3 regions of the Bradyrhizobium sp. IAR9 genome follow, and region 2 is predicted to be linked to each of the others. Evidence: riboswitches for the same ligand, from Rfam matches in the RefSeq annotation. Region 2 holds a riboswitch; each other region holds the start of a gene.
The links. Region 2 has a riboswitch for cobalamin ahead of metE (5-methyltetrahydropteroyltriglutamate--homocysteine S-methyltransferase). Riboswitches for the same ligand answer to the same signal wherever they lie in the genome.
Positions count from the first base shown of each region.

Region 1: it holds a riboswitch for cobalamin, as region 2 does, so the genes downstream of both, GGD67_RS05340 (energy-coupling factor ABC transporter permease) here and metE (5-methyltetrahydropteroyltriglutamate--homocysteine S-methyltransferase) in region 2, are expected to answer to the same signal.
Region 3: it holds a riboswitch for cobalamin, as region 2 does, so the genes downstream of both, GGD67_RS05405 (DUF1636 domain-containing protein) here and metE (5-methyltetrahydropteroyltriglutamate--homocysteine S-methyltransferase) in region 2, are expected to answer to the same signal.

Region 1 is NZ_JACBZW010000001.1:1,130,429-1,134,705, reverse strand. Features, by position in the region: gene GGD67_RS05350 (cobyrinate a,c-diamide synthase) at 1-1,020, shown strand, start outside; gene cobA (uroporphyrinogen-III C-methyltransferase) at 1,017-1,748, shown strand; cobalamin riboswitch at 1,794-2,013, shown strand; gene GGD67_RS05340 (energy-coupling factor ABC transporter permease) at 2,050-2,727, shown strand; gene cobF (precorrin-6A synthase (deacetylating)) at 2,774-3,523, shown strand; gene cobT (nicotinate-nucleotide--dimethylbenzimidazole phosphoribosyltransferase) at 3,534-4,277, shown strand, end outside.
Region 2 is NZ_JACBZW010000004.1:564,579-568,855, forward strand. Features, by position in the region: gene GGD67_RS14640 (nodulate formation efficiency C protein) at 1-298, opposite strand, end outside; cobalamin riboswitch at 1,201-1,404, shown strand; gene metE (5-methyltetrahydropteroyltriglutamate--homocysteine S-methyltransferase) at 1,508-3,853, shown strand.
Region 3 is NZ_JACBZW010000001.1:1,143,840-1,148,116, reverse strand. Features, by position in the region: gene GGD67_RS05415 (cobyric acid synthase) at 1-1,157, opposite strand, end outside; gene cobO (cob(I)yrinic acid a,c-diamide adenosyltransferase) at 1,163-1,798, opposite strand; cobalamin riboswitch at 1,840-2,061, shown strand; gene GGD67_RS05405 (DUF1636 domain-containing protein) at 2,156-2,530, shown strand; gene cobW (cobalamin biosynthesis protein CobW) at 2,527-3,561, shown strand; gene cobN (cobaltochelatase subunit CobN) at 3,561-4,277, shown strand, end outside.

The DNA of each region.
Region 1 (4,277 bases), on a different contig from region 2:
CCCGGTGTTTCCGGCACCGGTGCCACCGCCGACATTGCGGAGATGCTGGGCTGGCCGGTGGTGCTGGTGATCGATCCTTCCGGACAAGCGCAGACCGCGGCGGCGATCGCCGCGGGTCTTCGTGATTATCGCCCCGGCGTACGGCTCGCCGGCGTCGTGCTCAACCGCGTTGCCAGCCCGCGCCACGAAGACCTCGTGCGGCGTGCGCTCAACGACGCCGGCATTGCCGTGTTCGGCGCGCTGCCGCGCCATGCCGAGATCAGCCTGCCGAAGCGGCATCTCGGCCTGGTGCAGGCCGAAGAGCAGGCCGAGATCGGCAAGCTGATCGACGAGGCCGCGCGCTTCGTTGCCGAGCATGTCGATCTCGATGCCGTGCTGCGATCGGCCGCCAGCTGGTCGCCGCAACCTGCCGCGAATGGGCTAAACGTGACGCCGCCGGGCCAGCGCATCGCGCTCGCACGCGATGCGGCGTTCTCTTTCGTCTATCCGCACATGCTGGAAGCCTGGCGCGGGGCGGGCGCGGAGATCTCGACATTCTCGCCGCTCTCCAATGAAGCGCCCGACGCGAGCGCCGATGTGTGCTGGCTGCCCGGCGGTTATCCCGAGCTACATGCCGGCAAGATCGCGGCCAATGCGCGTTTTCGCAGCGGCCTGCGCGCCTTCGCCGAAACGCGACCGGTGCACGGCGAATGCGGAGGCTATATGGTGCTGGGAACCGCTTTGACCGATGCGGACGGTGTTCGCCATGAGATGACAGGCCTGCTTGGCCTCGAGACCAGCTTTGCCAAACGTCGCATGCATCTCGGTTATCGTCTCGCGACGCTGGCCGCGCCGATGCCGGGACATCGCCCCAGTGCACGTCTGCGCGGCCATGAGTTCCACTATTCGACCATTCTTGCCCAGCCTGATACGCCGTTGGCAGTCGTGCACGATGCAACCGGCGCCGTCATTGCCGAGACCGGCTCGCAGCGCGGCCACGCCACCGGCACGTTCTTTCATCTGATCGCGGAGGACCGGTGAGCGGATTCGTCTCCTTCATCTCCGCCGGACCCGGCGACCCCGAGCTTCTCACGCTCAAGGGCGCCGCGCGGCTGCGCGAGGCCGACGTCGTGCTCTATGACGATCTCGCCTCCGGCGCGATCCTTGATCTCGCCCGGCCCGGCGCCAATCTCGTCGCGGTGGGGAAACGGGCAGGGCGTCCCTCGACCAAGCAGCACCACGTCAACCGCCTGCTGGTCGACTATGCCGCAACAGGTGCGCGCGTGGTTCGGCTCAAGTCGGGCGATGCCGGCATTTTCGGCCGGCTCGAGGAGGAGCTGGAGACGCTGCGTGAGGCCGGCATCGGCTACGAGATCGTTCCCGGCGTCACCTCGGCCTGCGTTGCCGCGGCGCAAGCCGGCATCCCCCTGACCCGGCGCCACACCTCGCGCCGGGTGCAATTCGTCACCGGCGCTGATGGCACCGGCGAGTTGCCGCCGAATCTGAATTGGGCGGCCCTGGCCGATCCTGAGGCGACGACCGTGGTCTATATGGGCCGGCGCACCTTCCCCGCGCTTGTCGCAAAGTTGATCGCGCACGGCCTCGCTGCAGATACCCCCGCGCTGTTCGCCGAATCCCTCGGCCGCCCCGACGAACGGCTGGTCCGCACCACCATCGCCGAGCTTGCCGAGCAGCTTGCGCGCGGCGGCGCCGCGTCGACGGCCGCCGTGATCCTGTTTGGGGCGCTGGCGGGGGATTATCCGTCATGACGGCCTTGGCCGCCGTTCGCCCCTTGACGCAGGCTCAGCGAAAGGGGCACACAAGAGAGGCATGGTGCTCGACGCAACGCAAAGCGCCGGAGCATAATCGGGAATGGGGGTGGGCGGACCCAGTTGCGGCGCCCAAAACCCCAGCCGCCCCCGCGACTGTAAGCGGTGAGGGACTCCGATCAGCCACTGGGCCGCAAGGTCCGGGAAGGCCGGAAATCCCGGGGAACCGCGAGCCAGGAGACCGGCCCTGCACGTTTTGAGGCCAAGGCCGTCGGGTGTGACGGCAGGAAGGAATTGAGCCATGCATATCGAACCCGGGGTCGTGACGGGCGCCAAGCTCGTGTTGAGTTACGCAACCGGCATCGCCGCAGGCGGCGTTGCGCTGAAGCTCGCGGTGGAAACCGTGCGTGAGCAGGGCATCACGTCGTTCGCGGCGCGGACGCTCGCCACCACAGTCCTTGTGTTCATCTTCTTCGAGATCCTGCCGCACTTCCCGGTCGGCGTCTCCGAGGTGCACTTCATTCTCGGCTCGACACTGTTCCTGCTGTTCGGCGCAGCGCCCGCGGCCTTCGGCCTCGCATTCGGCCTGCTGCTCCAGGGCGTATTCTTCGAGCCGGTCGACATCCCGCAATACGGCATGAACGTCACGACGCTGCTGGTGCCGCTGTTCGCGATCCAGGCGATCGCCACGCGGATCATCTCGCGGAACACCGCCTATGTCGATTTGAAGTATCGGCAGGCGTTGGCGCTCTCGACGACCTACCAGGCCGGCGTGATCGCCTGGGTGGCGTTCTGGGCGCTCTATGGCTCGGGCTTTGCGATGAGCAACCTCGCCAACATCGCGACGTTCGCGGCGTCCTATGCGCTGGTCATCGTGATCGAGCCGCTCGCCGATCTCGCGGTACTGGCACTGGCGAAGTCGCTGCGCGGCGTCACCGCGCCCGGTCTCGTCACCCCGCGCCTGCATAACGCGGCCTGAGAGACAAGCGAACGGGCGGCCAGCAGGGCCGCCCGTCGCGTTCGCGATGCTCACGCTCTCCCTGATAGGTATCGGTTGCGGCGATCCCGACCAGCTCACGCGCGCCGCTGTTCGAGCGATCAACGCCGCCGATCTCGTCCTGATCCCGCGCAAGGGTGCCGCGAAGTCCGATCTCGCCGATCTCAGGCGGACGATCTGCGCGGATGTGCTCACCAGAGATAACACAGCCATCGCCGAATTCGACCTTCCCGTGCGCGATGCAGGTGAGGCGGAATACCGCAAGGGCGTGGACGATTGGCACGATGCGGTTGCCGCGACTTGGTCGAAAGCGATTGCGAACCATCTCGAAGGCGAGGGCAAGGTTGCGCTGCTGATCTGGGGCGATCCCTCGCTCTACGACTCCTCGCTGCGCATTGCGCGGCGGCTCAATCCCTTGCCTGACATCGAGGTCGTGCCCGGCATCACCTCGATCCAGGCGCTGTGCGCGGCGCATGCGCTGCCGCTCAACGATATCGGCGAGCCCTTTCTGGTCACGACGGGGCGGCGTTTGCGCGAAGGCGGCTGGCCGGCAGGGGTGGATACCGTTGTTGTAATGCTCGACGGCGGCACGGCATTCCAGTCGCTTGATCCAGCCGGGATTCAAATCTATTGGGGCGCCTATCTCGGCATGCCCGACCAGATCGTCATGTCCGGCGTGCTCGCCGAGGTTGGCCCGCGCATCGTCGCGGCGCGGCAGGAAGCGCGCGAGCGGCATGGCTGGATCATGGACAGCTACATTCTCAAGCGCAGGCCGTAAGCGAGGCAGCATGCTCTCCGAATGGGTCACCCGAAATTGCCCCGATGTCTCCGCCGTGCATCGCGAGGCGGCGATCGCACGGCAGGCGCAACTGACAAAGCCGACCGGTGCACTCGGCCGGCTGGAGCAGCTCGCAATCGAGCTTGCGGGCCTGCAGGCGACCGAACAGCCGCGTGCCGCACGGGTGCCGATCATCGTCTTCGCCGGCGACCACGGCATCGTCGCGCAGGGCGTCTCGGCCTATCCGCAAGCCGTGACCATCGCGATGATGGCGAATTTTGCCTCCGGCGGCGCCGCGATCTCGGTGCTGGCGCGCGAGCTTGGCTCGAGCCTGGACGTCGTCGACGCCGGCACGCTGGCAACAGAGGCGATGGCGGGTGTCATCACCGACAAGCCGCGCCATGGCACGCGCGATTTCAGCGTCGAAGCCGCGCTCGCACCCGCCGAGCTGGCGTATGCGTTCGAGGCCGGCCAGCGCGCGGTTGCGCGCGCGCAAGCCAATCAGCCCGATCTCTTGATCTTCGGCGAGATGGGGATCGGCAACACGACGACGTCGGCGGCGATTGCTGCAGGCCTGCTCGGCATCAGCGCCGAAGAGATCGCGGGCAGCGGCACCGGCGTCGATGCGGCCGGCCGCGCACATAAGGCCCGCGTGATCGACGCGGCGATCGCGCGTCACGGCGTTGGCGGCGCTTCGCCGGAAGAAATCCTATGCGCCGTTGGCGGCCTGGAGATCGCGGCGATCTCAGGTGCG
Region 2 (4,277 bases):
CGCGGTGCCTGGTCCACGAAACGAAAACATAGTCATTTTCGTCAAGTTCAGCGACGCCCCACATTCGAGGGACGAACTGCGCCACCTTCGAGACATTGGAGATAATTTGTTCTATTGTCTCGCCGTCTTGCGCTCGCCACGTTGACTTGAATCTTTCGATAAGGGGGCTCTCGTTGGCGCGAACACTGTTGCTCGTCGCAGCCAGCCCGGCCAGGCATATCAGGGATTGACCGAGACAAAACCATAACGCGCGTCTTCCAGACATTTTCCTCATAACTGTCGGCCTATCTGCTTTCATCCACACGTCATTTCTAAAGCGGGGCAACCTTTAACCTGTTATACGCGAGCGCAAGAAGTTAGCGGCGACGCGGCGGGGAGACCGATGGTGTCCCGTGCGAGCAGGCGCTCCCCTCTATGTCACGCGCCGCTAACTTCGCTGCCGGCGACAGCCTCAATTTGCTGTACTGGACTTGCCCAGCAGGAGGAGACTGGGCATGCCGAAGTCTTGCATTCTTCGTGCCAGGTAATGGGCGGCAATTCACACCGCTTTTGTGTCCTCTTTGTCGACTTTCCGACTGGCCCAGGTCTCGATGTTTCCTTTCAGCGCTATCCAGCGCGGCTTATGCATCCTCGTCTCGCGACGGTTTGGTTCGGTATCGTTGCCAGAATGTGCGTTTCGATCTCTGCCAATTTGCGGCCAATGGGCCATGGTGCGTTTGGCGCTCCCGTCGCGACTCGCGGCGCTTCGAGAACAGCCTCAGTCCGGAGCGCTTTGCACTCGACGGCCAACGACGCGAAGCCGATCTTCACCGCCGAGCATTTGGAGTCTTGCTGAACCGCAAATCAACGTGCTGGCAGGGTATGTAGCTGGCTTCCCAGCTTGGGCCTATTCAACACGGATCCTGTTGGCCGAGAAGGTGGCTGGATGGTGGACGTGCTCAAAGAACCGCTGGGAAGCCGGGACGCGCATCAAATGCGTTCTGCTCGAGGCAGCAGTCCCGACCGCGCAAGTCGCATTTGTCCCTTCCATCGATCGGGCATGCGGCAAAGGGGGCAGCTGCGATGGTCATTCCAATATCGCTGACTGGAGAGCGCTTCTACGTCGACTCAACGATAAAGATGCACGGTCATTCGCGTAGCGGATATCGCAGCACCAGCTTGAGACATAATCTGAGAGGTTGACGGAAGACTTCTCTTGCCGATAATCCAAGTCGTCGAGGTTCTCCGGTTCCCATTTGATCCGGAGCTAAGAGGGAAGCCGGTGACAATGCCGGCGCTGCCCCCGCAACTGTGAGCGGCAAGCCGCTGTCCAACGACGTCACTGAAGCCTGCGCGGCTTCGGGAAGGCCGGACAGAAGCGATGACCCGCGAGCCAGGAGACCTGCCCCGACAATATATTTGTCCACGGGGCGGGGTGTCCCGGTGGTGCGCCAAGCAGCCGTCGCACCGCGCGACTTCCCCTGCCTGCGTCCGCCATGGCCTTTGCCCCCAACATGGGGTTCACGCTATGACTCTTCTCTCCCTTCCGGTTGCCACCCTCGGAACGCCACGCATCGGTCCAAGGCGCGAGCTCAAACTCGCTCTCGAAAGCTACTGGGCCGGAAAAAGCAGCGAACAGCAGTTGCTCGAGGACGCAGCTGGCCTGCGTGCCGCGAACTGGGCTCGTCAGAAATCTATCGGCGTCACGGTTATTCCATCGAACGATTTCTCGCTGTATGACCAGGTGCTCGACACAAGTGTCATGGTTGGCGCCATCCCGGAGATCTACGCCTCGAAAGCCGAATCCGTTTCGCTCAAGACGTACTTCGCCATGGCCCGCGGGTCACAATGCGACGATCAGGATGCGAGTTGCGGTCACGGACCGCGCGGATTTGGCGCACCCGCGCAGGAGATGACCAAGTGGTTCGACACCAACTACCACTACATGGTCCCCGAGTTTCACAGGGGACAGACTTTCAGGCTATGCTCTCGCAAGCCGATCGAGGAGTATGAGGAAGCCAAGGCCCTTGGCTTTCAGACCCGCCCTGTCCTGATCGGGCCGGTCACATTCCTAAAGCTCGGCAAGAGTCCCGATCCTGCGTTCCAGCCACTCTTACTACTGGATGAATTGATACCGGCCTATATCGAGGTTCTGCAGGAATTGGCCAAACGTGGGGCAAATTGGGTTCAGTTCGACGAGCCCTGCCTGGTTCTTGATCTGGATGAGAGGGCGCGACAATCTTTGCGACATGCCTATGACCGGCTCGCCAAGGAGGGGCCGGCCATCAAGATCTTAGTCGCCAGCTATTTCGGCGATCTCGGGGACAATCTGGACACCGCCTTGAGCCTGCCAGTCGCCGGACTGCACCTCGATCTGGTTCGAGCGCCACAGTTGTTGGACCAGATCATCGCTGGCGGCCGAAGTGATCTAGTCATGTCACTCGGTGTCGTCGACGGCCGGAATGTATGGCGGTCGAATTTGTCGTCGCTGCGCCAGCGGCTCGAACCCGCGATTGCGAAGCTCGGCAAGGATCGTGTACAGATTGCCCCATCCTGCTCGCTGCTTCATGTGCCGATTGATGTTGAACTCGAAACCGGGCTCGCCTCCGACGTCAAGAGCTGGCTTGCTTTCGCGGTCCAGAAGATGCGAGAGCTCGCGAACCTGGCGCGGGCACTCGCAGGCGACCAGAATGTTGCGCTAGCTCTTGCCGAGTCGGAATGTGCCGCGACTGTCCGCCGGACTTCGCCAAAAATCCATGATGCCAATGTCGCTGTCCGGATGAAAGCGATCGATCAGACCATGCGTCGGCGCGCGAGCCCATCTGCCCGTCGTGCCGAGATCCAAAGCAATCGTTTCGGACTACCGGCTTTTCCAACCACGACGATCGGATCGTTTCCGCAGACCAAAGAGGTCCGGAATGCCCGTGCGGCGCATGCCCGAGGCGCTATGAGCGACGAGCAATACGACAGGTTCCTCAAGGAGGAGACGGCGCGCGTCGTACGCTGGCAGGAGGACATCGGTCTCGATGTCCTCGTGCACGGCGAGTTCGAGCGCAATGACATGGTGCAGTACTTCGGTGAGCAACTCGCCGGATTCGCATTTACCAGGAATGGATGGGTGCAGTCCTACGGATCGCGCTACGTCAGGCCACCGATCCTGTTTGGCGATGTAGTGCGGTCGAAGCCTATCACCGTAGGCTGGTGGCGCTACGCGCAATCACTAACGAGGAAGCCGATGAAGGCGATGTTGACCGGACCGGTGACGATCTTGAACTGGTCCTTTGTTCGCGATGATATTCCCAGAAGCGAGGTCTGCCGCCAGATTGCGCTCGCGATCCGAGACGAAGTCCGCGATCTCGAGAATGCTGGTGCGACCATGATCCAGATCGACGAAGCTGCACTTCGCGAAGGATTGCCGTTGCGTCGGTCGGAGTGGACCGCCTATCTCGATTGGGCCGTGGATTGCTTCCGCATCTGCTCATCCGGCGTCGCTGATCAAACCCAAATTCATACACATATGTGCTACTCGGAGTTCAACGACATCATCGGCGCGATCGCTGCAATGGACGCAGATGTCATCTCGATCGAGACATCGCGGTCGAAAATGGAACTACTCGACGCGTTCAGGAACTACGAATATCCAAATCAGATCGGGCCGGGCGTGTACGACATCCACTCTCCACGCGTTCCCGAGGCGGGCGAAATGAAGGAGCTGATGGCGTTGGCTCGGACCCGGCTGCAGGATTCGCAGCTCTGGGTCAATCCGGACTGCGGCCTGAAGACGCGCAAATGGGAGGAGGTTCGGCCGGCGCTAGCGAACATGGTCGCTGCCGCCCGCCAACTGCGCGCTGCATTCGATTCGCGAGGCCGTTGATCCGGGCTTGGATCTCTTCTCGACAAAGTTGATCCTCTTGCGGTCATTTGCGCTCTCCATAATCGATGGAGCCTTGGGAACACAAAAAAAGCCCGGCCCCCGCTTAGCGGGCCGGGCGAAAGTCTGGGAGGAGCGACGCTGATGCGTCGCGCGGGCTTCGGCGGAAGAGAGGACAACCGCCGGTTCGATTACGGCAAGGACATTCGCCGAAAATCTGAGCCCAGTTGAAGCACAAGCTCAGCATAGCTCAATTATGCAGTGGTATGCGACCGTATAGCCTGAAGTGTACAAATATACACCAAGGTTTGTCGCTCAAGAGCACGTCGGCAACGATTACGACAGCGACGAGGGGAGGTGGTGATGGCGGGGCGGTCACCGCCGGCACGAGCCGCAAACTCGGTGCGCTTTCCTGCCTGGAAACCTT
Region 3 (4,277 bases), on a different contig from region 2:
ATTGGCTGGTCCGTGTCGGTATGCACGGCCGCGACACGCGTCAGCGTCTTCTGCGGACTCATCACCGTGTCCACGTCCAGAAGTCCGAGGCCCGGCGTGTCGCCTGCGGTGCCTTCGATGCCGTCAGGATCGGCGACGCTGCGTCCGAGCATCTGATAGCCGCCGCAGAGACCGAGCACATGGCCGCCCCTGCGGTGATGCGCGAGCAAATCGATGTCCCAGCCCTGCGCGCGCAGGAAGGCGAGATCGCCGCGGGTGGATTTCGAGCCAGGGATGATGACGAGGCGGACATCGCCCGGGATCGGCTCGCCCGCGCGTACCATCACGAGGTCGACGCCCGGCTCGAGCTTGAGCGGATCGAGATCGTCGAAATTGGCGATCCGCGACAGCGCCAGGCAGGCGATCTTGCACTGGCCCGGCTTGCGCGCGTCGCTGAGGCCGAGCGCGTCCTCGGCCGGCAGCTCGCCGGCGCGCGCGAACCAGGGCAGCACGCCGAAGCCGAGCCAGGCCGTTCTTTGTTCGATCAGCCTGTAGCCATCGTCGAACAGCGAGGGATCGCCGCGGAACTTGTTGATGACAAAACCCTGGATCATCGCGGCATCGTCGGGGTCGATCACGGTCTTGATGCCGACCAGCTGGGCGATGACGCCGCCGCGGTCGATGTCGCCGACCAGCACGACCGGCACGTCCGCCTTGCGCGCAAAGCCCATATTGGCGATGTCGGCCTTGCGCAAATTGACCTCGGCCGGACTGCCGGCGCCTTCCACCAGCACCAGATCGGCCCGCGCCTTCAGCCGCTCAAAGCTCTCCAGCACTGCGCCCATCAGCGATGGCTTCATCGCGGCATAGTCGCGGGCACGCGCGGTCGCGATGCGCTTTCCGTGGACGATCACCTGCGCGCCGATGTCGGTCTCGGGCTTGAGCAGCACGGGGTTCATGTCGGTGTGCGGTTCGACGCGAGCGGCCAGCGCCTGCAGCGCCTGGGCGCGGCCGATCTCGCCGCCATCAACGGTGACGGCGGCATTGTTCGACATGTTCTGCGGCTTGAACGGGAGCACGCGCAGGCCGCGCCGGGTGAAGGCACGCGCGAGACCGGCGACGATGAGCGACTTGCCCACGTCCGAGCCGGCCCCCTGGATCATCAGCGCGCGTGCCATCGAACTCAGAACTCGACGCCGGCCTGTGCCTTGATGCCGGAGCGGAAGGGATGTTTCACCAGCGTCATCTCGGTGACGAGATCGGCGATCTCGATCAACTCGTCCTTGGCGTTGCGGCCGGTGAGGACGACATGCGTCATCGGCGGCTTCGAGGTGGTCAGAAACTCGACGATCTCGGCGATGTCGAGATAGTCGTAGCGCAGCGCGATGTTGATCTCGTCGAGCACGACCATGCGCAGGCTCTCATCGAGGATCAGCTCCTTGGCCTTCTCCCAGCCGGCGCGCGCGGCGGCGATGTCGCGGGCGCGGTCCTGCGTCTCCCACGTAAAACCTTCGCCCATGGCGTGGAACTGGCAGAGGTCGCCGAAATGGCCAGTGAGCAGGCGCCGCTCGCCGGTATCCCAGGCGCCCTTGATGAATTGCACGACTGCGCAGGGAAAGCCATGCGCGACGCAGCGGACGATCATGCCGAAGGCCGACGAGGACTTGCCCTTGCCGGCCCCGGTGTGGACGATGATGAGGCCCTTTTCGCCGCTCTTGGTCGCCATGATCTTGTCGCGGGCGGCCTTCTTCTTCGCCATTTTCGTGGCGTGGCGGGTGTCGGTTTCTTCGGCCGTTTTTGTATCCGGTTCAGGCGTCATCGGGTCCCGGTCCTTCGGCTTGACAAGTGGCGGCCACCGGCAAATGGTGGCCCGGCGTTGGTTCCTGTCCTATGACAGGCGAAGAGGGAATGCGATAGGGTCCGAATCGGCAAGATTTGGGTCCAAAATGCAGCCGCCCCCGCGACCGTGACCGGAGAGATGTCCGAAGCCACTGATTCCCTCAGGGAATCGGGAAGGCGGGGATCGAAGGGGAAAACCCTGCTCCGCAAGCCGGGAGACCTGCCAGCGCGGACGAGTTTTGGACCGGCGGACGGGGTGTTCCGCGACGGGGAAAACGGGCCTTCTGAAGAATGGTCCGTGTGCCTCATCGCCTCCCGCTGTTATCTGGAAGAGGCGATGACCGTCACACTTCACGTCTGCATCACCTGCCGTGCCGGCGAGACGCCAGGCGAGGGCGAGGCGACGCCCGGCAAGCGCCTGCATGGGGCGATCCTCGACGCGGGCGTGCCCGAGGGTGTCAATGTGGTTCCCGTCGAATGCCTGTCGGCCTGCAACCAGGGTTGCTCGGTCGCACTGAGCGCGCCCGGCCGGTGGTCTTACGTCTATGGCCGCCTGTCGGATGCAAATGCGCAGGATGTGGTCGCGGGCGCCGCGGCCTATGCGGCCGCGCCTGACGGCCTTGTGCCCTGGCGCAGCCGGCCGGAAATATTCCGCAAGCAGTCGCTTGCCCGCGTTCCCCCCATTGCCGTCGTGCCGGAGGCCGCCGAATGAACTCGCTCGCAAAAGTCCCCGTGACGGTGGTCACCGGTTTTCTCGGCTCGGGCAAGACGACGCTGATCCAGCATCTGCTCAGCAATGCCGGCGGCAAGAAGCTCGCGGTGCTCGTCAACGAGTTCGGCAGTGAGGGCGTCGACGGCGAGATCTTGAAATCCTGCGCCGATGCCAATTGCCCGGAGGAGAACATCGTCGAGCTCGCCAATGGCTGCATCTGCTGCACGGTTGCCGACGATTTCATTCCGACCATGGAAAAACTACTGGCGCGGCCCGTGCGACCCGATCATATCCTGATCGAGACCTCGGGCCTGGCGCTGCCCAAGCCGCTGCTGAAGGCATTCGACTGGCCGGAGATCCGTTCGCGGATCACCGTCGACGGCGTGATCGCGCTCGCCGATGCCGAGGCTGTCGCCGCTGGCCGCTTTGCGCCGGATCCTGACGCCGTCGAAGCGCAGCGCGCGGCGGACGAGAATTTGGACCATGAGACGCCGCTGTCGGAAGTGTTCGAGGATCAGATCGCCTGCGCCGACATCGTGCTGCTGACCAAGGCCGACCTCGCTGGGGCGGCGGGACTTGAAGCGGCCAAGGCTGCCATCACCGCCGAGATGCCGCGCCGCGTGCCGATGCTCCCCGTGACCGACGGTGCGATCGATGCGCGCGTCATCCTCGGTCTTGGCGCCGCCGCCGAGAACGATCTCGCCGCGCGTCCCTCGCATCATGACGGCGAGGAAGAGCACGAGCACGATGATTTCGCCTCGGTCGTGGTCGACCTCCCTGAAGTCGCCGACGTCGATGCGCTGGTCGCATCCGTCCAGAAGCTGGCGCGCGAGCAGAACGTGCTGCGCGCTAAGGGCTACATCGCGGTCGCGGGCAAGCCGATGCGGCTGCTGCTGCAGGCGGTCGGCGAGCGTGTGCGCCACCAGTTCGACAAGCCCTGGGGCGCAGGTCACAGGCAGTCGAAGCTCGTCGTGATCGGCGAGCACGGCGATATCGACGAGGCTGCCATCAAGGCAGGACTAGGTATCTGATGCACGTCGTCTTCCGCGAGAGCCGCGGTCTGGAGGAGACCGCGACGCCAAGGGATATCGGCCAGGACCCGGCCGATCTCGTGGTGCTCTCGTATTCGGATTCGGATCTCGCGGCGTTCGCAGCCGGCTGGCGGCGTGGTCGCGAGAGCCTGCCGTCATTGCGGCTCGCCAATCTCGCGGAGCTGCGCCATCCGCTGTCAGTGGACACCTATATCGAGCGCACGCTGTCTCAGGCGCGTGGCATTCTGGTTCGTCTGATTGGTGGTGAGTCCTACTGGCCGTATGGTCTGGCTGCGCTCCGGCAGCTCGCCAAGGACCGTGGCATTGTGCTGGCCGTGCTGCCGGCCGACGGCCGCGACGATCCGCGGCTGGATGGATACTCGACCGTGCCGGTCTCGACGCTGCGCCGGCTCAAGGTGCTCTGCGACACTGGCGGACCGGTCGCCGCGCAAGCCGCGATCGCACAGCTCGCACTGGCTTCGGGACTCTATGCCGGGCCTGTTATCGGCGACACCGCCGTGCCCGAGATGGGGTTCTACGATCCCGCCCGCGGCGTCATTGCGGCACCGGCGCACGGCGAGGGCAAGCCGCGTGTGCTGGTAACGTTCTATCGCTCATATCTCACCGCCGCGGATACGGGCCCGGTCGATGCCCTGATCGCAGAGCTGCGCGGGCGCGGCTTTGAAGCCTGCGGCGTGTTCGTGACCTCGCTGAAG